One region of the Streptomyces sp. P9(2023) genome, then DNA from elsewhere that is predicted to be linked to it. Evidence: riboswitches for the same ligand, from Rfam matches in the RefSeq annotation. Region 1 holds a riboswitch; each other region holds the start of a gene.
What was found. Region 1 has a riboswitch for cobalamin ahead of Q5762_RS30455 (ABC transporter substrate-binding protein). Riboswitches for the same ligand answer to the same signal wherever they lie in the genome.

Region 1 (9,659 bases):
GACACCGCCCATCCCGTCGACGCGGCCGCCGTCATGAGGCTGCTTCCGTCCCGGCCGAGGCTGCTCGCCCTGGGCGAGCCGACCCACGGCGAGGACGACCTGCTGCACCTGCGCAACGAGCTCTTCCGGCAGCTCGTCGAGCAGGAGGGCTACCGGACGATCGCGCTCGAGAGCGACTGCTTGCGGGGTCTGATCGTGGACGACCACGTCACCTCGGGCACGGGGACCCTCGACGAGGTCATGGAGCACGGATTCAGCCACGGCTGGGGCGCCTCCGCGGCCAACCGCGAGCTCGTGCGCTGGATGCGCGCCCACAACGTCCGCGCCGACGCCGACGGCCGGCCCGCGTCCGAGCGGCTCCGCTTCGCCGGCTTCGACGGCCCGCTGGAGATCACCGCCGCCGCGAGCCCCCGCCAGGCCCTCACCGCCCTCCACGGCTACCTCGCGGCCCAGGTGGACGCGGACCTGCTCCCCTGTACGGCGGAGACACTCGACCGCCTGCTCGGCGCCGACGACCGGTGGACCGAACCCGCCGCGATGATGGACCCGGCCCGGTCCGCGGGACAGTCGGCCGAGGCCGGTCAACTACGGCTGATCGCCGACGACTTGGGGGCGCTGCTCGACGAGCGGACGCCCCATCTCCGCACGGCGACCTCGCGGGAGGACTGGGACCGGGCGCGGCTGTCCGCGCGTACCGCGACCGGCCTGCTCCGCTACCACCACTGGATGGCCGACACCTCACCGGCCCGCATGCCCCGGCTGCTGGGCGTACGGGACCAGATGATGGCCGACAACCTCCTCGCCGTCGCCGCACGAGGCCCGGTGCTGGTGTACGCCCACAACTCCCATCTCCAGCGGGAGAAGAGCACGATGCGGATGTGGGAGGGGCCGGTGGAGTGGTGGAGCGCCGGTGCGTTGGTGAGCACCCGGCTCGGCGAGGAGTACGCCTTCGTGGCCACCGCCCTCGGCACGATCCGGCACCAGGGAGTGGACGCGCCGCCGGTGGACACCCTCGAAGGGCTCCTGTACGCGCTCCCGGGCGACCGCTGCGTCATCGACGCCCGGCGCCTCGCCACCGCCCTGGGCGATACGCGGCCGGCGCCCCGCGTCTCCCCCTGGTTCGGCTACGCCCCGCTCGACCCGGCCCACCTGGCGGACAGCGACGGCGTCGTCTTCGTCAAGGACGTCCGGAAGAGCTAGCCATCGACACCGAGGCCGGCGTCGCCGATCGCCGGCTTGCCCGCGGCCTTGAGGATCTTGTTGAGCGGCCCGAGGTCGTAGATGCCCTTCAGGTCGGGCTGCTTGAGGAGGCCTGCCTTGACGGCGTGGTCGGCCTGGGCCTGGAGGGTCGCGGCGAGCGGGTCGGCGGTGAACTGGATGGAGGGCCAGGCGCTGTCGATGACCTTGGGGCCCAGGGGCTTTCCGGTGAGTTCCTTCAGCTTGGCGTTGGCGGATGCCTTGGCCTTGTCGGGGTTGGCGTTGATCCACTCGTTGGTCTTCACCGAGCCGCGCAGTACGGCCTCGACGACGTCGGGGTGCTCGCCGAGGAACTTCTGCGACACGATGATGTTCGTGATCACGAACTTCTTGTCGGGCCACAGCGACGACTCGTCGAGAAGGACCTTCCCGCCCTCGCTCACCAGCTTGGAGGCGGTCGGTTCCGGTACCCAGGCGCCGTCGATGGAGCCGGACTTGTAGGCGTCGGGGGTGACCTTGTTGTCCGTGCGGAGGACGGAGACGTCGCCCTTGCCGCTCTGGGCGTCGACCTTCCAGCCCTGTTCGGAGATCCAGTTGAGGAAGGCGACGTCCTGGGTGTTGCCGAGCTGCGGGGTGGCGATCCGCTTGCCCTTGACGTCGTCCAGGGTCCGGATCTTCTCGGGGTTGACGACCAGCTTCACGCCGCCGGAGGCCGAACCGCCGATGATCCGGAGGTTCTTGCCCTTGGACTTGGTGTAGCCGTTGATCGCGGGGGAGGGGCCGATGAAGCCGATGTCGATGGAGTCCGCGTTCAGCGCCTCGATCTCGGAGGGGCCGGCGTTGAAGGTGGAGACCTTCAGCTGCGTCCCGCCCAACTCCTTCTGGATGATGCCCTCTTGGTCGCCGACGAGGGCGGTGGCGTGGGTCAGGTTCGGGAAGTAGCCGACGCGGACCGACTCCGTCGAGAGCTTCGCGCCCTCGGCGGCCACCTTCTTCTCGTCGGTCGCGGCATCGGAGCCGTAGCCGCACGAAGCGAGCAGCAGGGGGAGCGCCGCTACGGCGGCGACGGTACGCAGGGTGGTGAACGGTCTGGCGGCAGACACAGAGGTGTCCTCTCGGGTGCTGGGCGAGCAGGAAGGTGCGTACGTACGGACAGCGGGGCGGGCAAGCCGGGAAGGCGGCTGCGCGGGGCGGCGCTGAGCGTCAGGCGGCGCGACAGATGGCGCTGGAGTGACGGCCGAGGTCGATGTGGCGACGGGAGGTCAGCAGGGTCGACAGGCGGTCCACGCGGTCGAACGTTCGCATGGGCACTGCCGCCACCCTCCCGGGATCCCTAGTTCTCCTACCTGGCTGATAGGGATCGTGGCAGAACGAGACGGCCATCCCAAGAGGGTGTTCACATGCCGGACGGAACCGTCTCAGGGATTGGTCCAGGCCTCCGGGGCGCTGGCCAGCTCCGTCACCTCGGCAGGCAGTTGTGCCGTCGCCACGTCGGCGAGCGAGACGCCTTCGAGGATCTCGCGCACGTTGGACCGCAGCGCGACCCACAGCGGCAGGAGCGACTCGGCGGGACCTGTGTACGTGAGGTCCGGGGGCCGGACGCCGCGCACCGAGACGAGCGGTCCCTCCACGACGCGTATGACGTCCGCGATGCTGATGGCCTCGGCGGGCCGCGCCAGTCGGTAGCCGCCGTTGCCGCCCCGCCGGCTCACCACGAGACCGCCCCGGCGCATGTCGTTCAGGATGCCTTCGAGGAACTTGTGGGGGATGTCCTGCGCCTCGGAGATGGCCTCCGCCTTCAGTGGCTCGTCGTCCCGCGACGCGGCGAGCTGCAGCGCGGCACGTACCGCGTAGTCCGCCCTGGCTGAGATCCGCATGCCCGCAGTATCCCGCACGGCCTGCACCACGCGCCCGCACGGCCTGGGCCAACGCGCCCGTACGGCCCCGACCGCGCCCCGGTGGGCCCGATCGGACGCTGTGGTAGCTTGCCGTAGCCAGTCGAACTCACGTGCGTGACGTACGGAGTCAGGGAATCCGGTGCGAATCCGGAGCTGACGCGCAGCGGTGAGGGTGACGGGCGGGGCACGAAGCCACTGGACCGGGGAGCCGGTCCGGGAAGGCGCTCCGTCCGGGTGATCCCGAGTCCGAAGACCTGCTGGCGGTATCCGTACGACACGGGCCCCGCGCATGGGCCCTCGACGCCGAGGAAGAGCCGTGGCCTTCGCCTGCCCAGCCGCCCGCACCTTCACCCTGCTCCTCTCCGGAGCCCTGCTGCTGACCGGCTGCGGAGGTGGCGGCGGAGGCGCCGGCAGCGCCGGCGCGGGCAAGGGCGACTCCTCGGCCGCCACCGGCCCACGGTCGGTCGAGAACTGCGGCCGTACGGTCGAGATCGCGGGCGGCGGCCCCCGCCGGGCGGTCTCGCTCAACCAGGGCACGACCGAGATCATGCTCTCCCTGGGCCTCGCCGACCGGATGGTCGGCACCGCGACCTGGACCGACCCGGTGATGAAGGGCCTGGAGAAGGCCGCCGCCGACGTCCCGCGGCTCGCCGAGAACTACCCCTCCTTCGAGAAGGTCCTCGACACCGAACCCGACTTCGTGGCGGCCTCGTTCGCCTCCACTCTCGCCAAGGGTGGCGTGGCCACCCGCGAGCAGTTCGAGAAGCTCGGCGTCCCCACATACCTCTCCCCGTCCGACTGCCAGGGCAAGGACAACAGCGGCGGGGGCGACGGCAAGCGCACCGAGCCGCTGACCATGGAGGCCGTCTACGGCGAAGTCCGCGACCTGGCCCGGGTGTTCGGCGTCGAGGAGCGCGGTGAGGCGCTCGTCGCCGAGCTCAAGGGCCGCGTCGCGAAGGCCACCGAGGGGCTCGACGCGCAAGGCGTCAGCGTCCTCTACTGGTTCTCCGACTCCGAGTCCCCCTACATGGCGGGCTGTTGTGGCGCACCCGGGGTCATCACCCGGGAGACCGGGGTGAAGAACGTCTTCGACTCCACCACCGACGAATGGCCACAGATCGGCTGGGAGGCGGTCGCCGACCGTGACCCCGACATCCTGGTGATCGGTGACCTCACGCGTAAGGCGCAGTCCGGGGAGAGTGCGGCGAAGAAGATCGAGTTCCTGGAGTCCCACCCCGTGACGAAGACGATGGACGCCGTACGGAACAAGCGGTACGTCCTCCTCAGCGGCCAGGCCATGAACCCGACGATCCGTACCGTCGAGGGCATCGAGCAGCTCGCCGCCGGCCTGCGCCGCCACCACCCCACCCGATGACCCGTACCCTCGCGCACCTCGCGCTCGGGTGCGTCGCCCTGGTCCTCTCCCTCGCCGTCGCGGTCACCATCGGCCCCGCCGACATCGGCGTCGGCGACGTCCTGTCCGTCGTCGCCTCCCACCTCGGCGGGGAACCCTCGGGCCTCAGCCCGATCAGGGACGGCATCATCTGGAACCTGCGGCTCCCGCGCACTCTTCTCGCCGCCGTCTGCGGCGCCGGACTCGCGCTCTGCGGCGCCGTGATGCAGTCCCTCCTGCGTAACCCGCTCGCCGACCCCTTCGTCCTCGGTGTCTCCTCCGGGGCGTCGACCGGGGCCGTCGTGGTCGTCGTCCTCGGCGTCGGCGGGGGAGCCCTCTCCGTCTCGGCGGGCGCGTTCGCCGGCGCGCTCTGCTCCTTCGCCGCGATGCTCCTGCTGAGCCATGTCCTCGGCGGTACGACCGACCGGGTCGTCCTGTCCGGTGTCGCTGCCATGCAGCTGTTCTCCGCGCTGACCTCGTTCGTCGTCGTCACCTCCGCCGACGCCGAGACGACCCGCGGCGTCCTCTTCTGGCTCCTCGGCTCGCTCGGCGGCGCCGGCTGGACCGACGTATGGCTGTGCCTCGCCGTCCTGGTCCCGACGCTCGCCGTCTGCCTCGGGTACGCCCGTACGCTGGACGCCTTCGCCTTCGGCCAGGACGCGGCGGCCACCCTCGGTGTACGGGTCGCCCGGACCCGGCTCGTGCTGCTCTGCGCCACCGCCCTGCTCACCGCGGCCCTCGTCAGCTCGGCCGGCGCGATCGGTTTCGTCGGCCTCGTCCTGCCGCACGCCGCACGCGCCCTCGTCGGGCCGGGGCACGGCCGGCTGCTGCCCGTCACCGCGCTCGGCGGAGCCGTCTTCCTCGTCTGGGTCGACACCCTCGCCCGTACCGTCCTCGAACCGCAGGAAGTGCCGGTCGGGGTCGTCACCTCGCTCGTCGGCGTACCCGCCTTCGTCCTCGTCCTGTACCGGAGCCGGAGCGCCCGCCGATGACACTCAGCGCCGACCGCGTCACACGGACCGCCGCAGGACGGCTGATCCTCGACGGCGTCACCCTCACCGCCGAACCCGGCACCACGACCGGTCTCCTCGGCCCCAACGGCTCCGGGAAGTCGACCCTCCTGAGGCTGCTCTGCGGCGTCCTCGCCCCCGCTTCCGGCGTGGTCCGCCTCGACGGCGACCCGCTCCACGACCTGCGGCGGCGGGACGTCGCCCGGCGGGTCGCGGTCGTCGAGCAGCAGGCCGACACGCTCGTCGAGCTCGGTGTGGCCGACGTCGTACGTCTCGGCCGTATCCCGCACCGCCGCGCCTGGAGTCCGGCCTCCGCCGCGGACGAGGAGGCGGTACGGAACGCCCTGCACCGCACCGGCCTCACCGACCGCGCGGACCAGCCCTGGCACACCCTGTCCGGCGGCGAACGCCAACGGGCCCAGATCGCCCGCGCCCTCGCCCAGGAGCCGCGCGAACTCCTCCTGGACGAGCCCACCAACCACCTCGACATCCAGCATCAGTTGGAACTGCTCGACCTGGTGACGAGCCTGCGGATCACCACCGTCGTGGCGCTCCACGACCTGAACCTGGCCGCGATGTACTGCGACACGATCGTCATGCTCGCCGAGGGGCGGGTGGTCGCCGCCGGCGCCCCGCGCGAGGTCCTCACGGCACCCCTGATCGCCGAGGTCTACGGCGTCCGCGTGGAGATCAGCCACCCCACCGCCGACGCCCGCCCGCACCTCCGCGTCCTGGGCACGGTCGCCACCCGGCGCGCCTAGCGCCCGCCGGAGGATCCTGCGAATCGAGCCCGGACGGGCTCTCTCGCCCCTCGCGCCACCCTGACCAGCCCACTTCCAGGTGGCCGGGTGTGCCTGAGGGGCAGGTGTCCGGGAGGCCTGATCGCACACCATGCGGCTCATGGGCCGATTAGATTGGTCATGCGCCTGACAGCGGGGGCGTACGGCACGGCACGGCACCTTCACCACTCCCACGAACGGCACCGACATCCCGAGGGGGCGCTCAGCGCATGGCCACGCCTGAGAGTGCGGTACAGGACTACGACGTCGTCATCAGCGGAGCCGGCCTCGCCGGCAGCGCCGCGGCGATCCTGCTCGCTCGACGCGGTGCCCGCGTCGCCCTGCTGGAACGCCGCTCGGACCCCGAGGCGTACAAGGTGCTGTGCACCCACTCCCTCACGGCCTGCGCGTACCCGGTGCTGGACGAACTCGGCCTGATCCCCGCTCTCGAGAAGGCGGGAGCCGTCCGTAACGCGGCCCGCTGGCACACCCGCTGGGGCTGGATCGAGCCGAGGTCCGCACCGGCGGGCCCCGAGCTCCCGTACGGGTACAACATCCGGCGCAGCACCCTCGACCCGTTGATCAGGTCCCACGCGGCGCAGACCCCTGGCGTCGATCTGCTCCTCGGCCATCAGGTGACCGGACTGGTCCGGGACGCCGGGCGAACCGTCGGGGTGCGCGCGTCGTCCCCGCAGGGCGAGCGCGAGATCAGGGCCCGTCTGGTGGTCGGCGCCGACGGCAAGGACTCGGCCGTGGCGAAGCTCGCCGAGGTGCCGGCTCGACGGTACGAGAACGGCCGGTTCGGCTATCTCGCGCACTTCCGCGACCTTCCGCTGCCCGGCGGGGTCAGTCATGCCTGGTTCCTGGAGCCCGACATGGCGTACGCGTTCCCGAACGACGACGGGGTGACGGTCCTCGCGGTGCTCCCGGACAAGAAGCGGCTGCCGGCCTTCAGGGAAGACCTGGAGGGCAGCTTCGCCGCCTTCGTACGCGCCCTCCCGGAGGCGCCGCCCATCGACGCCGCCGAGCGGATCACGAAGATCACCGGCATGGTCGACTACCCGCTCCACACCCGCAAGCCGACCGCACCGGGCATCGCGCTCATCGGCGACGCCGCCCTGACCGGCGATCCCCTGTGGGGAGTGGGCTGCGGGTGGGCTCTGCAGTCCGCGCACTGGTTGACGGAGGCGACCGCGGCGGCGGCGACGGGCCGGGGCGACCTCGACAGGTCACTCGCGCTCTACGCCCGCAGGCACCGCCGCCGCCTGACCGGCCACCAGTTGCTGGCCGTCGACTTCGCCAGGTCCCGCCCGTTCAACCCCGTGGAACGCCTGATGTTCTCGGCGGCGACGCTCGACGCATCACTGGCCCGTCACATGCACCTCTTCGGCTCCCGCCTGATCGGCCCCCTGCGCTTCCTGAACCCCCTGGCACTGGCCAAGGCCTCGGTGGTCAACATCAAGCACCTCAGGGCGACCGCGCCACCCACGCGAAGCTGATCAGTGACCCGCTTCGGCTGGAGTACTAGCAGCACGTCGGCATTGAGGTGGGCGTGCAGGTCTTCGGGAGTCTGCGCCTCGCGGATCACCCGCTCGTGCATCAGCCGTACGTCGGCGTGGCCGGCCAGGTCGTAGGGCCCCGCGGTACGCGTACCTGCGATGGCAGCGCTCCAGGGGGCCGGTCGAGGCCGGGCGCGTGGCACGCCTCCGCGTTCCAGGCATCGGACCCGGCCGCGCCTGGGGACCCGGGCCTGAGGCGGGCCCCGGTACGGCAGCAGGGCCCGGATCGCGCGTCGCGGTCCGGGCCCTGCCCCGTGCGGTGCCGCCCTGCGGCGGCGGTGCGTCAGCTCTGTGCCGTGTCGTCGCCCGTCTGCCCGGCGCCCTCAGCTGCGCCTGCCTTCTCGCGCATCTTGCGCACCAGCTCCGCCTTCTGGTCGGCTGCACCCTGGCGGTCGAGGTTGCGGTGCGGACCGTTGTTCTGCCGTTCGGCGCGGGACAGCCTCTTGCGCTGGCCGCCGCCCTGGCCCACGGGGTTGTTGATGTTCTTGCTCACGGTCACGGGTTCTCCCGGTAATGATGTGAAGTGATCTACGGATTCGTCGGTGGGGGACGGGCGCGGCGACGTCGAAGGACGTCAGCAGGGGCCCATCACGCTCTCACTCGTAAATCGGCGTCTGGAAGAACATGACAAAGACGTTACCCGGTTCCGTCGGCCCCCCACACCAACCTCTTCGCCGCCCCGGCGTCGGCCGGGCCATCGGCGAGCGCCCGGGGTCAGCCGTTTCCTTCCGGGAATCTCAGCACAGCCAGCACCCGCCGGTGGTCGCCGCCCGCCCGGGGCAGGTCCAGATGTGCGTTACTGGGCTGCCGCGGTCGTCGTCAGTGGTCGCGAGCACACTGACGGCCTGAGAGACATCTCACTTGCGCCCCGCCGTTACGGGACAACCATGACGGCCGATCGCCGCCTCTCCGTCGACTCGTTGTCCTCCGCAGGTGCGCGCTGCCGAGGGCGGTGACCGAGCCGCACAGCCGTTTGGAGCGGGCTTTCGGGGCGGGCCGGGGGATCGGCCCCGTCGGTGGCCCTCTCGTCGTCGGCGTCGGCGATGATGTCGTCGATGTCGCGCGGTACCGGCTCGGCATCGTAGACGGTGCCCAGCGTGGCCATCCGCTTGCGGCCGTTCTTCTCCCCGGCCGACAGCCGTTTGTCCAGCTTGTTGCCGCCTTTGGCGGCGGCTGCCCTCGCGGTGGCCTCGCGCAGCGCGTCCGGCCTCATCACCACGCCCTTGCCGTCGAGGGACAGCACCAGCAGCGTGGAGTTCGTGCACGGGGCCGGGACCAGCGCGTCATAGAAGGAGTCGATGTCGACGGCGGCGCCGATCGCCAGCGCGGCGACCTGCCGGTGACCGACCCCGGCACCGGTCAGGGCGTCGACGCAGCTCGCCACTGAGATCGCGGACCGGATCGGCTCCACGGGCGGTGGCCTTCGACGTCTCAGCTGGCTGTGCCGGTTTCGCGCACGGCGTGGTGCTCGCCTCGGACGCCGTGCGTCCCCGGCGCGGTCGCCGGGGACGAGGCCTACGCGTCCCGCGGCAACCGGCCCACCCGTTGTCCGCTACGGCGCCGGGCGGGTGGCGCCGGGGCGCGTGCGGTAGCGGGACAGGTACTTGGCGTCCACGCGATAGCGCATGCGCAGCGGCCAGCTACCCGCGAGCACGGGCTTCCGGTTGCGTACGAACACCGTCCGGCCGCCGACGTCCGGCATGGAGATCGCCGCCATCCGCGCCGCCTTGCGTGCGTCGAGCGCGGCCGGACGCCCGCCGCTGAGCGACACGACGGCGTTGCGGGCGGCCGTCACCGCTTGGAGACGGGCCATCATCCATGTC
Region 2 (9,659 bases), on a different contig from region 1:
GGTCCACGAACCGCACGACGACACCAGGTTCGGCGGCGAGCGCGTCGACATCGGTGAAGTTCGACATCAACGGCACCGCGCACACGGCGACCCGCAGCACGTCCGCGCCGACCGGCGGCGCGACGACCGACTCGCGGACGGCGCCCCGCAGGGAGACCCTCCCCCAAGGTCTCGACTTCGCTCGACCAGGGGGCACCCCCATCCCGTCCTCCTCGTCGATGCCGAGCCCGTGCGCGTACGGCAGCACACCGAAGGTCCGGCGCCCGGTGAGCCCGTACAGCATGTCGAGCCCGGGCTCCAACAGCGAGACGTCGCCACGGAACTTGTTCACGAGATAGCCCGCGATCAGCTCCTGATCCTCGGGCGCGAGCAGCGCCGTCGTACCGAAGAACTGGGCGAACACCCCGCCCCTGTCGATGTCTCCGACCACGAGGACCGGGAGGCGCGCGGCCCGCGCGACGCCCATGTTCACGATGTCCGTACGCCGCAGGTTGATCTCGGCCGGACTGCCCGCCCCCTCGCAGATCACGGCGTCATACGTGCCCCGCAGCTCCTCCAGGCACGCCATCACGGGATCGAACAGCTCCTTCTGCCTGCCCCCGTGGTAACCACGGGCGCTCAACTCGCCCACCGGCTTGCCCATCAGGACGACCTGACTGGAGCGGTCGCTGCCCGGCTTCAGGAGTACGGGGTTCATGAGCGCGGTCGGCTCGACCCGGGCCGCCTGCGCCTGCATGGCCTGCGCCCGGCCGATCTCCGCGCCCTCCCGGGTCACGAAGGAGTTCAGGGACATGTTCTGCCCCTTGAACGGGGCGACCTTCACACCCTGCCGGACCAGCCAACGGCAGATGCCCGCCGTGACGACACTCTTGCCGGCGTCGGACGTGGTCCCGGCGACCAGCAACCCCCCACCACGCTTCATGCCTTCCTCCGCTTCAGCGCGCCCGCAACGATCCGTCCGCCCACGCAGGCGGCCAGCGTCAGCGCCGTCACCCGGCGCGACAGCCGGACCGCCCGTTCGATGTCCGCGACCTCCACGGCCCGCCCCTCCCCGTTCAGTACCGGCCGGTGCTCGACCCGACCGCCGTACGAGAGCGTCCCGCCGAGCCGTACCCCGAGCGCCCCCGCGAACGCCGCCTCCACCGGGCCCGCGTTGGGGCTCGGGTGCTTCGCCGCGTCCGTACGCCAGGCCCGGACCGCGCCCTTGGTGTCGCCGCCGACGGCGGCAAGCGCGGCCGTCAGCCGGGCGCCCGGCCAGCCGGCCACGTCGTCGAGCCGGGCCGAGGCCCAGCCGAACCGCCGGTACTTCGCGGACTTGTGGCCGACCATCGCGTCCAGGGTGTTCACCGCCCGGAACCCGACCAGACCGGGAACGCCCGCGACCGCGCCCCAGAACAGGGCCCCCACCACCGCGTCGGAGGTGTTCTCGGCGACGGACTCCACGACCGCGCGGGCCATCGCCGGACCGTCCAGGGCCTGCGGGTCGCGCCCCACCAGATGCGGCAGCCGCTCGCGGGCCACCTCCAGGTCGCCGGCGGCCAGGGCCCCGCCGATCGCACGGGCCTCCCGGCCCAGGGTCGTACCGCCGACGACGGCCCAGACGGCGGCGGCGGTCAGCGCGGCGGAGGCCCGGGGGTGGTCGCGTACGGTACGGGCGGCCAGCGCGGCGGCGCCCGCGGCGCCCGTCACGCAGACGGCGGTGTGCAGCGCGCCCCACCCGCGGTGGTCGCGCCAGACAAGTTTCTCGACCGCCCCCGCGGCGCGTCCGAACGCGGCGACCGGATGGCCGCGGCGGGGGTCGCCGACGATCAGATCCGCGGCCAGACCGGCGGCGGCGCCGTACGCGAATACACCTGTGGCTGCACTGCGGCTGCGGCCGGGCATGGCGGTGTGTCCTCACTCAGGGTCCGCGCCCTGGCTCGACGTGACCGGCGGCGAGAGTTCCTGACTCCCGGGGGTTCGACTCCCCGGTCACAGTGGCGGGACCGCGCCGGATTCGCACCGGGCTTCCTCTGCTTGCCGCCGTAATGGCCCCGGAAGTCCACCACGTGTGCGAACACCCGTCAACTCACCCTTGACCTGCGGCGGGACAGTGTGCGGAGCACCACACGCCGCCCGCACGGCACCCCGGAACGACGACCGGGCGGGCCGCACCCGAAGGTGCGACCCGCCCGGCCGTGCGAAGCGGGGTCGTCGTGGACCGCGATCGGTCAGACGACGATCAGATAGATGCCGTACGCGACGGCCGCCGCGCAGAACGCGAAGCAGGCGTACGCGCCGGTGCGCGCAAGCGCGGCCGAGCCGCCCTGGGTGGCGGCCTGCTCCTGCTTGGAGAGGCCGATGATGCCGAGGGTGAAGAGGCCCACGAGGGCGACGGTCGCCACGAGGCTGACTCCGAAGACGGAGCCGAGAGCTGCCCAGTCGATCTTCATGTCGTCCGTTCCTTACACCGCGGCCGAGGCGGCGGGGGCTGCCGGGTCCGCGGGGGCCGGCGAGGGGATGGTGGTCTTGAGGTGGTCGTCCGCGACGGCGGCCACGGAACCGGCCGGGGCCGGCGGGGTGACGGCCGCGATGGCGGTGGTCACGACGCCCGCGGGCTCGTCGTCGATCTCGTCGGCCGTGACGTTGTGCTGGTCGACCGGCTTGCGGCGGGACAGCGCCCAGATGACGCCCGAACCGGCGACGAGGAGGACCGCGACGAGGGCGACGCCCCAGCTGCCCTGCTTGGTGAGGAACTCGGCGCCGGCGCCGACCAGACCCGCGGCGGGCAGGGTCAGACCCCAGGCGACGAACATCCGGGTGGCGGTCGACCAGCGGACGACGCCGCCCTTGCGGCCGAGGCCCGCGCCCATTACGGCGCCGGAGCAGGACTGGGTGGTGGAGAGCGAGAAGCCCAGGTTGGACGAGGCCAGGATGACCGTCGCGGCGCTGGTCTGGGCGGCGAAGCCCTGCTGCGGCTGGAGGTCGGTGAGGCCCTTGCCCATGGTGCGGATGATGCGCCAGCCGCCGAGGTAGGTGCCGAGCGCGATGGCGACACCGGCGGAGACGACGACCCACATCGGGGGGTTGGAGCCGGGGGCGAGGACGCCGCCGGTGACCAGGGCGAGGGTGATGACACCCATCGTCTTCTGGGCGTCGTTGGTGCCGTGCGCGAGGGAGACGAGACCGGCGGAGGCGATCTGGCCGGCCCGGTAGCCCTTGGCCGTGGACTTCGTGTCCGTCTTCGCGCCGATCCTGTACGTCAACTTGGTGGCCGCCATCGCGGCGAGGCCGGCGACGAGCGGCGCGGCGATCGCGGGGATCAGGACCTTGCTGACCACGGTCGAGCCGTTGACGGCCGACCAGCCGGCCGACATCACGGCCGCGCCGATGAGTCCGCCGAAGAGGGCGTGGGAGGAGCTGGACGGCAGACCCAGGAGCCAGGTCAGCAGATTCCAGAGGATGGCGCCGACGAGCGCCGCGAAGATCACTTCGGTACGAATGCCCTGTTCGTTGATGATCCCGCCGGAGATCGTCTTGGCGACCTCCACGGACAGGAACGCACCGACCAGGTTGAGAACGGCGGACATCGCCACCGCGGTCTTGGGCTTGAGGGCACCGGTCGAGATGGTCGTCGCCATCGCGTTGGCGGTGTCGTGGAAACCGTTCGTGAAATCGAACACGAGAGCTGTCACGACCACAATCGCGAGCAGCAGCGTGAGGTGTTCCATTTACCCAGGCAATCGTTTGACGTCAGTGGCTGGACGAACGTAGGCAACCTGAGTGAACGGAAGATGAACTGGGTCGGGCGTTGTGGTGTTCCAAATCGGGGTCCGGGCATTCCGCTTGACCCCTCGAACGCCCCGCGTGAACGCTCTGTCCACGATGTGGGCGCCCTGCGACCCCGGGTAATCCGTGCCGCCACAGGGCCCCGGCGAACCCGTCCGCTTCGTCCCGGCTCGCCCCGTGTCAGCCCGTGGACGCCCCAGGCGTCCCGTCAGCCCACCGGGGGACCCCTGAAGGAGACGCACGTCACTCCGATCGGGGACGGCCACGGGCGGGTTCGTCCGGTGGCAGCCCCGGCCCCGGCTGCCGACACTGGGGACGTGCGCCCGGCTACAGCGACGGCAGCGGCCGTCACCACTCTGCTCGGTGCCGGCGCGGCCGCGTTCGCGGCCGGCCGGTACGCCGGCGACGTCGCCCTCAGGGCGACGTCCGGCCGGCCCCTGCCCGGCGACCCCCGGCTCACCGTGCACGCCACGGGTCCCGGCCAGGTCACCCTCACCCGCAGCCTCGCCTCCCTGCGCCCCGGTACGTACGGGATCGAGGGCCCCGACGTCCACGCGGTCGTCGGCCCCGTCCTGGACCGGGTCCCGCACACCGCCGACACCGTCGTCCGCCGCCTGGAACGCGTCGAGCACGGCTCCCTGGAGCCCGGCGTCCGGGTCCGGCTCACGCCCGAGCTGCACAGCGGGGACCCGCACAGTGCCCTCGGCGTCACCCACGAGGACGTCGAGATCCCCGGCGAGCTCGGCTCGCTGCCCGCCTGGCTCGTCCCCGGCCCGCGCTCCACCTGGGTCATCGCCCTGCACGGCATCGGCACCACCCGCCGGCACCCCCTGAACCTCGTCCCCTTCCTCTCCCGCCGGTCGATCCCCGTCCTCTGCCTCTCCTACCGCGGGGACGAGGGCGCGCCCGCGTCCCCGGACGGCCTCGGCCACCTCGGCGACTCGGAGTGGCGGGACGTCGACGCCGCCATCCGCTACGCCGTCCGCCGGGGCGCCGAACACGTCGTGCTGCACGGTTGGTCCACCGGCGCCTCGATGGCCCTGTACGCCGCCGCCGAATCCGGCGTACGGGACGTGATCCGCGGCCTCGTGCTGGATTCCCCGGTCCTCGACCGGGAGGTCACCCTGCGCAACCTCGCCGCCGCCCACCGCGTCCCCGGCCCCCTGCTGCCGCTCGCCGTCCGCGCCGCGACGGGCCGGGGCTGGCCGCACGGCGACCGGCTCCCGGAGGCCGCCGACCCGGCCGCCCTGCGCGTACCGACGCTCGTGATGCACGGCCCCGACGACACGATCGCCCCCTGGGAGCCCTCCCTCGAACTGGCCGCCCGCCGCCCGGAACTGGTCAGCCTGCACACCGTCCGCGGCGCACCGCACGCCGCGATGTGGAACGCCGACCCGGTCCGCTACGAAGAGGCCCTGCGCCGCTTCCTCACCCCTCTTCTGTAGGTGTCCCGCGGGCTGCCGACAGGTCTCCGCCGGGCCTCCCGGAGGCCACCCGCGGGATTCCGCAAACCCTCCGGCGGGCCGCGCGCCGGGCCCCGGCCGAGGGCCGCGCGACGGCGTATTCGATTCCGATTGGGCTTTCGGGCCGTCAACGGGAAGACTGCCCCCGTGACGTCTCGAAAGCCCGATGAGCATTTGGCGCGCAACTCCAGACTCCGACTTGTCCGTCCGCGGGCACTCGCCACCGCCCGGCGGGCCGTGACGAACCGGCGCACGCGCCCGGCCCCGCGCCCGCCGGAGGGCACTCCGCCCCGCGCGGAACTGGCCCGCCAGGCACGGACCGTCCTCGCCGACGCCGTACGGATCGCCCGCTGGGCCGCCCTCGACGGCGGGCCCGAGGCCGCCGCCGACGCCCGCCCCCAGGCCGTCCCCGCCCCCCGCGACACGACCGCCGGCGAGGCGACCGGCCAGGCAGCCACCGCCGCCGCTGCCACCGCCCCCGGCACCCGCGCCGGTACCGACCCCGCGACCCGCGCCCTGCCGCACCAGGAACGGGCCGCCGCCGCACTGGACCTGACGCCCGGCCAGATCCGGGCCGGCTGGGACCGGGCCCGGCTCGCCGGACTCGTGGAGCTCCACGGCGACACCGCCCGCCCCGGCTGGCGGCTGCACGCCTGGGACCGCGACGACTCCGCCGTGCTGCGCGGCTGGGTCGCCCTCTTCGACGCCTGGTCCCTGGTCCACCCCGCCCCCGAGGACGTGGCCCCCGGCGCCGTCGCCGAGGTCGTCGAGGCCGTCCCCCAGGTGCTCTCCCTCCTCCAGCTCTCGGCCGGTCCGGTGACCGTCCCCGCCCTGCTCGACCTGCTCGGCCAGCGCGTCGACGAACTGCGCGAGGAGCGCTGCGAGGTCCCCGTCGACGCACCCGCCGAGGGCGCCGTCGCCGGCTCCCCCGGGGACACCCCGCCCGCCACCGGCCCCCACGGGCTCGCCGCGCTGCTCGACTGGGCCCTGGAGGGCCTCGCCGCCGTCGGCGCGCTGACCCTCGGCGAGGGCCCCGAGGGCCGTCAGGCCACGCTGACCCCGCTCGGCAACTGGGCGGTCTGGGTCAAGCTGGAGCAGATCTGCGTCGCCGCCCAGAGCCCGGCCGGCAACATCGAGCAGTCCGCCGAGGACATGCTCCGCGGCTGCGCCGGCCTCACCCCCGGGCCCGCCCGCGACGAGTACCGCGCCTGGCTCGCCGCGCGCACCCTCTCCAGCGCCGTCGCCGAGCTCCTCGCCGTCGCCCGCGGGGAGGACGCCCTGCTGCGCGGCCTCGCCTTCGAGGCGCTGCGGGTCGTCGGAGCCCCCGCAGAGGCGGAGGTCCGGGCCGCGGCCGAGGAGGTCTCCCTCCGGCCGTACGCCCTGCTCTGGCTCGCCGAGTACGAAGGCGCCGACCCCGACGACGCCCCGGACGTGCTCACCCGCGAGGAGGCCACCTGGCTCTGGGTGGACACCGCCGCGGCCGTCGCCGACCACGGTGAGAGCACGCTCCTCGTACGTCACCTGGAATCGGCCGTCCAGGGCACGGTCCCGGCGCTCCTCGACGAGATCCGCGCCGTCGGTCACCCCCGTACGGTCCAGGTCCTGGTCGCGCTCGCCGCGGCCCACCCCGACCCCGCCCTCGCCAAGGCGGTCCGCCGGGCGGCCTTCCAGGTGCACACCGGGGGAGCCTGACGGCAGCGCCCGGGCCCCCGCGCCCGGGCCTCAGCCGGTGGCCCCCGGCAGATAGGTGCCGAAGCTCCAGACGTTCCCCTCGCCGTCGCGCGCGATGTAGTCCCGCGAGCCGTACTCCTGGTCCGTCGGCGGCATCAGGACCTCGACGCCGTGGGCCACCGCCCGCGCGTGGTGTTCGTCCACGTCGTCCACGTGGACGTACACCCCGCTGGGCCCGGACCCCTCGACCAGCTTGTCGAACTCGCTGCCCGTGCCCTTGCTGCCGAGCATCACCATGCCGTTGCCGAACGACAGCTCGGCGTGTACGACCTTGCCGTCCTCGCCCTCGAACACCGCGGTGCGGGTGAAGCCGAACGCCTCCGTGAGCTGTCTGATCGCGGCGTGCGCGTCGTGGTAGGTCAGGGTCGGACAGATATGGGGTGCCTCAGCCATTCCGATCACTCCTTCTCGCGGCGGGAATGTGACCTGGATCTCAGTCTGGCATCCGGCACTGACAACGGCGGGCGTCAGCGGAAGGTGTTGCACCGCGCCATGTCGCCGGTCTTGAACCCGGTGTAGAACCACTGCTGGCGCTGCGCCGCCGAGCCGTGCGTCCAGTTCTCCGGGGTCACCCGGCCCTGGAACCTCTCCTGGATCCGGTCGTCGCCCACCGCCGCCGCCGCGTCCAGACCGTCCCGGATGTCGGCGTCCGTCAGCCGCGTCAGCAGGGGCCGGCCGGTCTGCTCGTCCGGCGTCGTCGTGGCGTGGTGCGCCCAGACGCCCGCGTAGCAGTCCGCCTGCAGTTCGACCCGTACGGCGTTGGAGTCCGCGCCCGCCCGGCCGTCCTGGGAACGGGCCAGGGTGCCCATCGTGTTCTGCACGTGGTGGCCGTACTCGTGCGCCACCACGTACGCCTGGGCGAAGGGCCCGCCGCTCGACCCGAACGTGGTCCGCAGCTCGTCGAAGAAGCCCAGGTCCAGATAGACCTGCCGGTCGCCGGGGCAGTAGAAGGGCCCGACCGCGGAGGTGGCCGAGCCGCAGGCGGTCGCGACCCGGTTGGAGAACATGACCGTGCGCGCGTCCCCGTACCGGCCGCCGCGCCGCTCGTACTCCGCCCGCCAGAAGTCCTGCACGCTGTTGACGACCGCGACGATCCGGCAGTCCTCGCGGGTGTTCGCGTCCGCCCCGGTCCGGCAGGTCTGCTCGACCTGGGCCAGCGAGGACGAGGTCGCGACCGGCTCGGGGTCGCCCGCGGAGAGCCCCAGCTGCTCGGGACCCACCCCGAACAGCAAGCCGAGGATCAGTGCGATGAAGCCGACGATGCCGCCGCCGACGGTGGCCTTCCCGCCGGGGATCCGACTGCCGCGGACGTCCTTGACCTCCGAGGTGTCCAGGTTGGCGTCGTCGTCGAACTGCATGGGCCACCACCCTCTGCCGTCTTGCCGCGGCAGTGGCCGCCGCCCTGCGCCCGAGTATCGGCGAATCCGATAGGGATCGCTCTTTTTGTCGGATGTGGGCGGTATCGGGGGAAAGGGCTGGCAGGGAGCAGGCCCCGGACTGTGGCCGAAAAGCAGTTGCATGCGCCCGTTAGACTGGCCGTATGGCCATTCTCCGCGCGCATGACTAGCGGCGTCGAATCCGCTCTCAGCCCTTTCCGCCGAACCGTCCGCCCTGGAGTCTGTCCGTGATCACCGCTTCCGGCATCGAGCTGCGCGCCGGCGCCCGCATCCTCATCGAGTCCGCTTCCTTCCGCATCGCCAAGGGCGACCGCATCGGCCTGGTCGGCCGCAACGGAGCGGGCAAGACGACCCTCACCAAGTGCCTCGCGGGCGAGGGCCAGCCCGCCGGCGGCCAGATCGCCCGCTCCGGCGAGGTCGGCTACCTCCCGCAGGACCCGCGCACCGGCGACCTCGACACGCTGGCCCGCGACCGCATCCTCTCCGCCCGTGGCCTCGACGTCCTCATCAAGAAGATGCGGATGAACGAGGAGCGCATCGCCAACGGCAGCGGCGCCACCCGCGACAAGGCGATGAAGCAGTACGAGCGCCAGGAGACCGAGTTCCTCACCAAGGGCGGGTACGCCGCCGAGGCAGAGGCCGCGACCATCGCCGCCGCCCTCGGCCTCCCCGACCGCGTCCTCGGCCAGCCGCTGCACACGCTCTCCGGTGGTCAGCGCCGCCGGGTCGAGCTGGCCCGGATCCTGTTCTCCGACGCCGACACCCTGCTCCTCGACGAGCCCACGAACCACCTCGACGCCGACTCCATCGTCTGGCTGCGCGACTACCTCAAGACCTACCGCGGTGGCTTCATCGTCATCTCCCACGACGTCGACCTCGTCGAGACCGTCGTGAACAAGGTCTTCTACCTGGACGCCAACCGCTCGACGATCGACGTCTACAACATGGGCTGGAAGCTCTACCAGCAGCAGCGCGAGGCCGACGAGAAGCGCCGCAAGCGCGAGCGGCAGAACGCCGAGAAGAAGGCGGCCGCCCTCAACTCGCAGGCCGACAAGATGCGCGCCAAGGCCACCAAGACCGTCGCCGCGCAGAACATGGCCAAGCGCGCCGAGCGCCTGCTCTCGGGCCTGGACGCGGTCCGCGTCTCCGACAAGGTCGCCAAGCTCCGCTTCCCGGAGCCCGCGCCCTGCGGCAAGACCCCGCTGACCGCGGAGGGCCTCTCCAAGTCGTACGGCTCGCTCGAGATCTTCACCGATGTGAACCTCGCGATCGACAAGGGTTCGCGCGTCGTCATCCTCGG
Region 3 (9,659 bases), on a different contig from region 1:
CAGGACGGGGCGCTCGCATCGACCGCGTACATCCTCGACCAGAGCCCGGAGCTGAGCCGTGACGCGGAGCGGGCACTCGCCGGGGCCAAGCCGGGCGCGCCGCCGCCGCTCGGCCCGTTCCGTACGTACCAGGTGCCGGTCTCGGACGTCGCGGAGCTGACCGAGCTGGAGTTCGGCCCGCTGCCGGACGTCGACCTGATGCCACCGTTCCGTACACCGGAGGACCGCTGGCGGCGCCTCGAGTCGTTCGACGACATCGTCATGCAGGACTGACGTGCCGGAGCCGGCGCGGGGCGAGCCGACGCCTGGCTCCGTTCCGCCGCGTCGCCCCCCTCCCTCACCTCGCTGAACTCCCTTCCCCTGTGGCAGAGTCGGGCCGGTGCGACGGGGTGCGGGGGCGTAGGGATGCGGGGCGGAGGGATGCGGGGCGGAGGGGGCGGTGTGGCGCGGGTGATCGACGGCCGGTTCGAGCTGGTGACTCGGCTCGGCGGCGGCGGGATGGGGCTGGTGTGTCAGGCCCGGGATCTGATGCTGCGCCGCGACGTGGCGCTGAAGGAGGTACGGCCGCCTGATCCGGCGCTCGCCGAGTACGACCCGGCGGGCGCCCGCGACCTGCGCGCCCGGGTCCTGCGCGAGGCCAGGGCGCTCGCCCGGGTCGCCCATCCGAATGTGGTGACGATCCATCACATCGCGGACGGTGGCGAGGAGTCGTTCCCCTGGCTCGTGATGGAACTGGTCACCGGGGGCTCCCTCCAGGACCGGCTCGACCGGGGGCGGCTCACGCCCGGCGAGGCCGCCACGCTCGGGCGGGGGATCCTGGCCGGGCTGGGCGCCGCGCACGCGGCGGGCGTCCAGCACCGGGACATCAAGCCGGCGAACGTCCTGCTGCGCCCGGACGGGGCGCCGGTCCTCACGGACTTCGGCATCGCGGCGATCCACGGCTCGACCGCCCTCACCGCCGCCGGCTCCCTCATCGGCACCCCCGAGTTCATGGCGCCCGAACGCGTCGGCGGCGAGGAGGGCGGCCCGGCCGCCGACCTCTGGTCGCTGGCGATGACCCTGTACGTCGCCGTGGAGGGACACCACCCGCTGCGCCGGGGCGGCACGCCGGCCACGCTCGCGGCCGTCCTCGGGAGGACGTGCCGCCGCCGCGCGAGGCGGGGCCACTGGCCGGGGCGCTGACAGCCGTCCTCGTACGGGACCCGGAAGCCCGGCCGGACACGGACACGCTCGACCGGCTGCTCGCGGAGGCGGAGAGCGCGGAGAGAGTTCCGGAGCCGGCGGACGGGGAACCTTCCGACGCTCGGCCGGAGGATCCCGACACCTCGACCTCGTACCGGATCGCGCCACCGGCACCGGCCCCGGCGCCCCGCCGTGTTCGGAAGACCTGGCTCGCGGCGGTCGGGGCGGTGGCGCTGACCGGCGTACTGGCCTGGACGTTGTGGCCCGACGGCGGCGCGGACGGCCAGGCGGGCGACAAACCCTCCGTGTCCCCCTCGGCCTCCACCTCTTCCCTATCACCCAGCACCTCCCGTACGCCCTCGCTCACGGTCGGGTTCAGGTTCCAGCCCGGCTTCGGTGGGCGACAGCCGGACGGGACCATCACCGGCCTGGACGCGGACGTCGCGAGGTACCTCGCCCGCGCCCTCGGCCATGACTCTGCCGACATCGCCTGGAAGGAGGTCACGAGCGTCGACCGGGAGCGACTCCTCTCCAGCGGTGAGGTCGACCTCGTCGTGGCGGCCTACGCGATGACGGACCGGCGCGCGGAGCAGGTCGACTTCGTCGGCCCGTACCTCACGGCCCACCAGGACGTCCTGCTCCGCGCCGACGATACGGCCGTCACCCGGGAGGCCGATCTGCGCGACAAGAGCGTGTGCTCGGCCACGGGGTCCGGCTCTGCGGAGAACGCCCTGGCGAAGATCCGCACGTGGGCGTCCGTGAAGGGGCGCTACACGTACGAGCAGTGCGTGGAGGACCTGGCCTCCGGCGCGGTCGACGCCGTCACCACGGACAACGCGCTTCTCGCGGGATACGCCGCACAGGACCCGTACCGGGGGAAGTTCAAACTCGCGGGTTTCCGGTGGAGCGACGAGCGCTACGGCGTGGGCCTGCCGAAGGGCAGCCCCCTGCGGGCGCGGATCGAGGCGGCGCTGAAGGCCATGGTGGCGGACGGCTCGTGGGCGGCGGCCGTGGAGAAGAACCTCCCGCTGCTCCGCACGACGCATTCCGGCGGGTCGCCGACCGGGTGAGGGAGATCTTTCCGTGGCGGGCATAGCTTCGATTGCGGAACGTCAGCCACGTCAGCGACACCCTCGGAGTGACCTCACCATGGCCAAGATCCTTTTTGTGATGACCGGCGCCGACCACTGGACCCTCGCCGACGGCACCAAGCACCCCACCGGCTTCTGGGCCGAGGAGGCCGTCGCCCCGTACGAGGCGTTCAAGGCCGCCGGGCACGAGATCGTCGTCGCGACCCCCGGCGGGGTCGTCCCGACCGTCGACCGGGGCAGCCTCGCGCCGGAGTTCAACGGCGGCCAGGAGGGCGCCGACCGGGTCGCCGCCACCCTCGCGTCGATCACCGAGCTCGGGCAGCCGATCGCCCTGAAGGACGTACGCCTCGACGACTACGCGGCCGTCTTCTACCCCGGCGGCCACGGTCCGATGGAGGACCTCGCCGTCGACCCGGTGTCCGGACGGCTCCTCGTCGACGCCCTCGCCTCGGGCCGGCCGCTGGCCGTCGTGTGCCACGCCCCGGCCGCGATGCTGGCCGCCACGAAGGAGGACGGTACGAACGCCTTCGCGGGGTACAAGGTCACCGCGTTCACCAACGCCGAGGAGGCGCAGGCGGGCTTGGCCGACAAGGCCAGGTGGCTCCTGGAGACCCGTCTGGTCGAGGCAGGCATCGACGTCCAGGTCGGCGAGCCGTGGGCCCCGCACGTGGTCGTCGACCGCAACCTCCTCACCGGCCAGAACCCGTCCTCCGCCGCCCCGCTCGCCGCCGAACTGGTGAAGAAGCTGGCCTGATCCGTAGCCCCCCTTTGCCGCGCGGCGTCGCGCCCACGCCGTACGCCCAGGATCTGTCGGCGCGGGTCGCCGACCCGCGCCGACGCCCTGCTTGAGGTGACCGGTCAGGATCCGGCGGCGAAAGCCCCTGCCGCCCCGGTCTTGGCCGACCGCCTCGGCGCGGCCGGGTCGCCACCGAGGGCCCGGCGGCCGGGCGTTCCCGCCAACCCGCACGTCACCGTGGTCGAGGTTCGGCTCCTCGCCCTGGGACCGACCTGGTAGGACCCCGTCACTCGGCGTCCCCCGCCGCCTCCCGTGCTATGCGGTCGAACTGCGCGCCCATCGCCTCGGCGAGTGCCTGGGCGGCGGACAACGGTCGGACCATCACCATGAAGTCGTCGATCCGCCCGTCCTCGTCGAAGTGGAGGAAGTCGCAGCCCTGGATCTGACGGCCGTTCACGGCCGCGGTGAAGACGAGGGCGTGGTCTCGGCCGTCGGGGTTGGCGATCTCGCGCTCGTAGGCGAAGTCCTCGAAGACGCGGGTCACGCCCCGGATGATGGCGGCGGTGATCGCCTTGCCCGCGTACGGCTTGAAGGCCACGGGGCTGGTGAAGACGACGTCCTCGGCCAGCAGCGCCTCGATGGCGGCCGCGTCACGGTTCTCGACGGCCTTGCGGAACGGGTGCATGAACCCTCGCAATACTCAATTAATTGAATAGGTTGGGAGGAGGCTATGGCCGGGACGGGACACTGTCCAGCCCGGGACCGAGCGTCACGGCGCCGCGTAGCAGCAGCGTCACGGAGTCAGGACGACCTTGCCGTTCACCGTGCCCGACTCGGCGAGCCGCAGCGCCTCGGCGACCTGACTCAGCGGGAGTTCGGCCGCTATCCGGGCCCTGACATCGCCGCGCCGCATCGCCTCGAAGACCTGACCGAGGTCGGTACGCAGACGGCTCCGGAAGCGGTCCGCGGCGAAGGCCCGGCCACCCCAGACGTTGTAGAAATACGCGCTACGGCCGTTGGGCAGCACGTGCCACACCCACACCCGGCCGAGGATCTTGAGGACCGGCCACTGCTTCGAGCCCGAGTCGTCACGGGTGGCGGCGCTGCCGTAGCGGTGATCCCGTTGACGACGGCGGTCTCCGCCTCGGCGGCCCCGAGACCCTCCGGCACGGGAACGACGTCCGCCGCGTCGAGCACGACGTGGCTGGCCCAGCCGCCGGTCTTGGTCAGCGCGGCCACCCGGGTGCCGAGCAGCTCCGGACCGACCCCGGCCCCCACGGCGGCGACCGTGCCCACCAGGTCGTACCCGGGGACGAACGGGAACGGCGGCTGGTCGTAGTACCGGCCCCGCCGCATCTGCTGCTCCGCGAAGGAGACCCCGGTCGCCTCCATGGCGACCATCCGAGATCATGGGCGCGCTGCTCCGGGCCGGCGAGGCGGCGGGCGCGGGCGACCCCTTCGCCACGGCGATGGCCTTCTGGACCCGGCTCCACGGGTGCTCTCGCTCGAACTCGCGGGCCACTTCACGGGGATGGAGAGAGTCGTCGCGGAGGCCCTGTTCGAGCACGAGATCGCGACCCTCGCGCCGTAGAGCGCTCGATAGGGTGATGTTCGGGGGTCCGTTTTCGCACCTCAGTCCGGCGCCAGCACGTCCATGGGGGTTTCCCGTGCCCGTTCCACGCATGAGCAACACACCGCTCCCCGGCATCGGGGTCCGCTACGACCTGACCACCCGCGAGCACCGCCGTCTCTCGGTGATAGCCCACCGGGACGGCAGCCGGACCCTCAACGCATACCGGCGCGACGACCCGGACGAATGCGCGCTTTCGGCGAAGCTGACCGCGAAGGAGGCGGAGGCGCTGATCGACGCGCTCATGCCCTCGCACCACAGCCCCAATCTGCTCTCCACCACGGACCTGGGGCTGGTCGCCGAGCGGATCGAGCTGTCGGCGCACTCGCAGTGGAACGGGCGGGTGCTGGGCGAGACCCGGATGCGCACGGAGACGGGCGCCTCCATCGTCGCCGTACTGCGGCGGGCCGACGCGATACCGTCGCCCGCCCCGGACTTCCGGCTGGCCGGCGGCGACACCCTCATCGTGATCGGCACCCGCGAGGGCGTCGAGGCGGCCGCCGCGATCCTCGGCCGGGAGTGAAGGTCATGCACTCCTCCGCCGTCTTCCTGATCGAGTTCGGCGCGATCATCCTCGCCCTGGGCCTGCTCGGCCGGCTCGCCGGACGCTTCCAGTTCTCCCCGATACCCCTCTATCTGCTCGCCGGTCTCGCGTTCGGCGAGGGCGGCCTGCTCCCGCTGGGCACCAGCGAGGAGTTCGTCGCGATCGGCGCCGAGATCGGCGTCATCCTGCTGCTGTTGATGCTCGGACTCGAGTACACCGCCAGTGACCTGGTGACCAACCTCAAGACCCAATACCCGGCGGGACTCGTCGACTTCACCCTCAACGCACTGCCCGGTGCGGGAATGGCGCTGCTCCTCGGCTGGGGTCCGGTCGCCGCCGTCGTCCTGGCCGGCGTCACCTGGATATCCTCCTCCGGCGTCATCGCCAAGGTGATGGGCGACCTCGGCCGCCTCGGCAACCGCGAGACCCCGGCCATCCTGAGCATCCTGGTCCTGGAAGACCTCGCCATGGCGGTCTACCTGCCGATCGTCACCGCCCTGCTCGCCGGGGTGAGTCTGGCCGCCGGCAGCCTCACCCTCGCCATCGCGCTCGGTGTGGCGGGCACGGTCCTCTTCGTCGCCGTCCGCTACGGACGGGTCATCTCGCGCTTCGTCTCCAGCGACGACCCGGAGAAACTCCTCCTCGTCGTGCTCGGCCTGACCCTGCTGGTCGCCGGCATCGCCCAGCAGCTCCAGGTCTCCGCCGCCGTCGGCGCCTTCCTCGTCGGCATCGCCCTCTCGGGCGAGGTCGCGGAAGGCGCGCACAATCTGCTCAGCCCGCTGCGGGACCTGTTCGCCGCGGTGTTCTTCGTCTTCTTCGGGCTGCACACCGACCCGGCGAGCATCCCGCCGGTGATCCTGCCCGCGCTCGCCCTCGCCGTCGTCACGGCTGCGACGAAGATCGCCACGGGCTACTGGGCCGCCCGCCGGGCCGGGATCTCGGTCAAGGGCCGCTGGCGGGCCGGCGGCACCCTGGTCGCCCGGGGCGAGTTCTCCATCGTCATCGCGGGTCTCGCCGTCACCGCCGGTGTCGAACCGGCCCTCGGTCCGCTCGCGACGGCCTACGTCCTCGTGCTCGTCGTCCTCGGCCCGCTCACCGCCCGCTACACCGAACCGATCGCCACCGCTCTGACCGGCCGCCTCCGCAAAGCGCCCGCTTCCACTGCCGCCCCCACTCCCACCCCCACTCCCGCCCCGGCGACACCGGTCGAGGCACCGCCGGAGGAGACCTTGGAACCCGTGGACGACGGCACAGCCGGGCGGACGTGAGCTGATCGACAGGGGTGTCTCAAGTCACCATCCGTACGGTGGAATTCCCCTGTCACCGCTCTGAGCTGCCCCTTAGGGTGGTCGGTGCAGCTGGTTCGCCCCCGTCAGCCGGACGGGACGCGTCGTAAGAGGGAACCCGGTGGGAATCCGGGACTGCCCCGCAGCGGTGAGCGTGAACGACCGCCGTCATACGCACTGGACCCGTACGGGTCTGGGAAGCGACGGCCAGTAGGTGTCCTCCCCGAGAGGACGTGCCCGCGAGTCCGAAGACCTGCCATCTGCCCGCGTACGGACCATTCGTACGCGGACATTCCGGTGACCTCGAGGGCGGGTCGGCGACCATACCGAACGGCGGCCGCACCTCCCGTGCGCCCGTACCGTCCGGTTCGTCACCCCTTCGCGCCCTCGTCCCGTCGCCGGGATCCAGGGATTCATCTCGCGAAGGAGATTCTCCGTGACCACCAAGCCCGCAGCCGCGGCAGCACGCGCCACCGTGTACGGCTACCCCCGGCAGGGACAGCACCGGGAGCTGAAGAAGGCGATCGAGGGGTACTGGAAGGGCCGCGTCACCGCCGACGCCCTCCGGGCCACCACCGCCGAACTGCGCCGCACCCACTGGCTTCGACTCGCCGAGGCCGGCATCCACGAGGTGCCGACCGGCGACTTCTCGCTCTACGACCACGTCCTCGACACCACCGTCATGGTCGGCGCGATCCCCGAGCGGCACCGGGACGCCGTCGCCGCCGGGCCGCTCGACGGCCTCTTCGCCATGGCGCGCGGCACGCAGGACGTCGCGCCGCTGGAGATGACCAAGTGGTTCGACACCAACTACCACTACCTGGTCCCGGAGTTGGGACCTGACACGGTCTTCACCGCCGACTCCGGGAAGCAGGTCGGAGAGCTGGCGGAGGCCCTCTCCCTCGGCCTGACGGCCCGCCCGGTCCTCGTCGGCCCCGTCACCTACCTGCTGCTCGCCAAGCCCGCGCCCGGGGTGGCCGCCGACTTCGACCCGCTGACGCTGCTCGACCGGCTGCTGCCGGTGTACGCCGAGGTCCTCGCCGACCTGAGGGCCGCCGGCGCCACGTGGGTCCAGCTGGACGAACCGGCCCTGGTGCAGGACCGCACCCCGGCCGAGCTGAACGCCGCCGCCCGCGCCTACCGCGACCTCGGCGGCCTGGCGGACCGGCCGAAGCTGCTGGTCGCCTCGTACTTCGACCGGCTGGGCGAGGCCCTGCCGGTGCTGGCCAAGGCGCCGGTCGAGGGCCTCGCACTCGACTTCACCGGCTCCGCCGCCGCCAACCTCGACGGCCTCGCCGCCGTCGGCGGGCTGCCCGGCAAGCGGCTGGTCGCCGGGGTGGTCGACGGCCGCAACATCTGGGTCAACGATCTGACGAAGTCCCTCACGACCCTCGGCACCCTGCTCGGTCTCGCCGACCGGGTCGACGTGTCGGCGTCCTGCTCCCTGCTGCACGTTCCCCTCGACGCCACCGCCGAACGGGACATCGACCCGCAGATCCTGCGCTGGCTCGCCTTCGCCCGGCAGAAGACCGCCGAGATCGTCACCCTCGCCAAGGGCCTGGCCCACGGCACCTCCGCGATCACCGCCGAGCTGGCCGCCAACCGGGCCGACCTCGCCTCCCGCGCGGAGTCGCCGCTCACCCGCGATCCGGCCGTGCGCGCCCGTACCGGCGCCGTCTCCGCCGCCGACGCCCGCCGCTCCCAGCCGTACGCCGAGCGGGCGGTGGCCCAGCACGCCCACCTCGGCCTGCCCCTGCTGCCGACGACCACCATCGGGTCGTTCCCGCAGACCACCGAACTGCGCACCGCCCGCGCCGACCTGCGCGCGAGCCGGATCGACACGGCCGGGTACGAGGAGCGGGTCAAGGCCGAGATCCAGGAGGTGATCGCCTTCCAGGAGAAGACCGGCCTGGACGTCCTGGTGCACGGCGAGCCCGAACGCAACGACATGGTGCAGTACTTCGCCGAGCAGCTGACCGGCTACCTCGCCACCCAGCACGGCTGGGTCCAGTCCTACGGCACCCGGTACGTCCGCCCGCCGATCCTGGCCGGTGACATCTCCCGCCCCACGCCGATGACGGTGCGCTGGACGACGTACGCGCAGTCCCTCACCCACCGCCCGGTCAAGGGCATGCTCACGGGCCCGGTCACCATGCTCGCCTGGTCCTTCGTCCGGGACGACCAGCCGCTCGGCGAGACCGCCCGGCAGGTCGCGCTCGCCCTGCGCGACGAGGTGGACGACCTGGAGGCGGCGGGCACGTCGGTCATCCAGGTCGACGAGCCCGCGCTGCGGGAGACCCTTCCGCTCCGCCGGGCTGACCACCCGGAGTACCTGGCGTGGGCGACGGAGGCGTTCCGGCTCAGCACCGGCGGGGTCCGGCCGGACACCCAGATCCACACGCACATGTGCTACGCGGAGTTCGGTGACATCGTCCGGGCCATCGACGACCTCGACGCGGACGTGATCAGCCTGGAGGCCGCCCGCTCGCACATGCAGGTCGCCCGCGAGCTGGCCGCGCACGGCTACCCGCGCGAGGCCGGCCCCGGGGTGTACGACATCCACTCCCCGCGCGTCCCGAGCGCCGAGGAGGCGGCCGAGCTGCTCCGTACAGGACTGAAGGCCATCCCCGCCGAGCGGCTCTGGGTCAACCCCGACTGCGGTCTGAAGACCCGGGGCTGGCCGGAGACCCGCGCCTCGCTGGAGAACCTGGTCGCGGCGGCCCGCACGGTACGGAGCGAGCTGCCGGCGTCCTGACGCCTCGGGCGAGCCACTCAGGGGTCGGGGCGCGTACGGGTGCCCCGGCCCTCCGGGTCTGTCCGATTCATGCGCGCACCCCGGCGGCTCCCTTCCTAGTCCGGATTCCGCCGGGGCTTCAAGACCTTCCCGGAGAGGGCAAGGTCACAGCCGTGCGCACTGCTGTCATTTGAGCGAGCTGACCTAACATCCGAGCATGACAGTCCTTCCCGACGACGGGCTCGCCCTCGCCGCCGAATTCCCCGACACCTCCCGTGAACAGTGGCAGCACCTGGTGGCCGGTGTGCTGCGCAAGTCGGGGAAGGACGTCGAGGGTCCGGCAGCCGAGGACGCCCTGTCCACCGCCCTTGAGGACGGGCTCCGCGTCCATCCCCTCTATGCGGCCGACGACACCGCCCCGGAGCCCGGCCTTCCCGGCTTCGCCCCCTTCGTACG

Region 2: linked by a shared signal. The riboswitch ahead of Q5762_RS25765 (cobalamin biosynthesis protein) and the one ahead of Q5762_RS30455 (ABC transporter substrate-binding protein) in region 1 are both predicted to bind cobalamin.
Region 3: linked by a shared signal. The riboswitch ahead of metE (5-methyltetrahydropteroyltriglutamate--homocysteine S-methyltransferase) and the one ahead of Q5762_RS30455 (ABC transporter substrate-binding protein) in region 1 are both predicted to bind cobalamin.

What each region holds. Positions count from the first base shown of each region.
Region 1 is NZ_JAUPWM010000036.1:51,634-61,292, forward strand. Features, by position in the region: gene Q5762_RS30435 (erythromycin esterase family protein) at 1-1,200, shown strand, start outside; gene Q5762_RS30440 (aliphatic sulfonate ABC transporter substrate-binding protein) at 1,197-2,300, opposite strand; gene Q5762_RS30445 (putative leader peptide) at 2,401-2,502, opposite strand; gene Q5762_RS30450 (Rrf2 family transcriptional regulator) at 2,616-3,074, opposite strand; cobalamin riboswitch at 3,176-3,372, shown strand; gene Q5762_RS30455 (ABC transporter substrate-binding protein) at 3,385-4,470, shown strand; gene Q5762_RS30460 (iron chelate uptake ABC transporter family permease subunit) at 4,467-5,480, shown strand; gene Q5762_RS30465 (ABC transporter ATP-binding protein) at 5,477-6,259, shown strand; gene Q5762_RS30470 (NAD(P)/FAD-dependent oxidoreductase) at 6,508-7,776, shown strand; gene Q5762_RS30475 (DUF6243 family protein) at 8,120-8,335, opposite strand; gene Q5762_RS40070 (hypothetical protein) at 8,711-9,247, opposite strand; gene Q5762_RS30485 (FAD-dependent oxidoreductase) at 9,389-9,659, opposite strand, start outside.
Region 2 is NZ_JAUPWM010000024.1:53,674-63,332, reverse strand. Features, by position in the region: gene Q5762_RS25770 (cobyric acid synthase) at 1-922, opposite strand, end outside; gene Q5762_RS25765 (cobalamin biosynthesis protein) at 919-1,884, opposite strand; cobalamin riboswitch at 1,916-2,061, opposite strand; gene Q5762_RS25760 (hypothetical protein) at 2,211-2,432, opposite strand; gene Q5762_RS25755 (anion permease) at 2,445-3,710, opposite strand; gene Q5762_RS25750 (alpha/beta fold hydrolase) at 4,086-5,213, shown strand; gene Q5762_RS25745 (hypothetical protein) at 5,379-6,923, shown strand; gene Q5762_RS25740 (VOC family protein) at 6,954-7,355, opposite strand; gene Q5762_RS25735 (neutral zinc metallopeptidase) at 7,430-8,320, opposite strand; gene Q5762_RS25730 (ABC-F family ATP-binding cassette domain-containing protein) at 8,587-9,659, shown strand, end outside.
Region 3 is NZ_JAUPWM010000010.1:130,151-139,809, reverse strand. Features, by position in the region: gene Q5762_RS17065 (DNA/RNA non-specific endonuclease) at 1-273, shown strand, start outside; gene Q5762_RS17060 (serine/threonine-protein kinase) at 442-1,182, shown strand; gene Q5762_RS17055 (glutamate ABC transporter substrate-binding protein) at 1,140-2,252, shown strand; gene Q5762_RS17050 (type 1 glutamine amidotransferase domain-containing protein) at 2,332-3,027, shown strand; gene Q5762_RS17045 (nuclear transport factor 2 family protein) at 3,296-3,694, opposite strand; partial or broken gene Q5762_RS17040 (alcohol dehydrogenase catalytic domain-containing protein) at 3,803-4,410, opposite strand; gene Q5762_RS17035 (TrkA C-terminal domain-containing protein) at 4,677-5,162, shown strand; gene Q5762_RS17030 (cation:proton antiporter) at 5,168-6,451, shown strand; cobalamin riboswitch at 6,526-6,745, shown strand; gene metE (5-methyltetrahydropteroyltriglutamate--homocysteine S-methyltransferase) at 6,906-9,224, shown strand; gene Q5762_RS17020 (methylmalonyl-CoA mutase family protein) at 9,421-9,659, shown strand, end outside.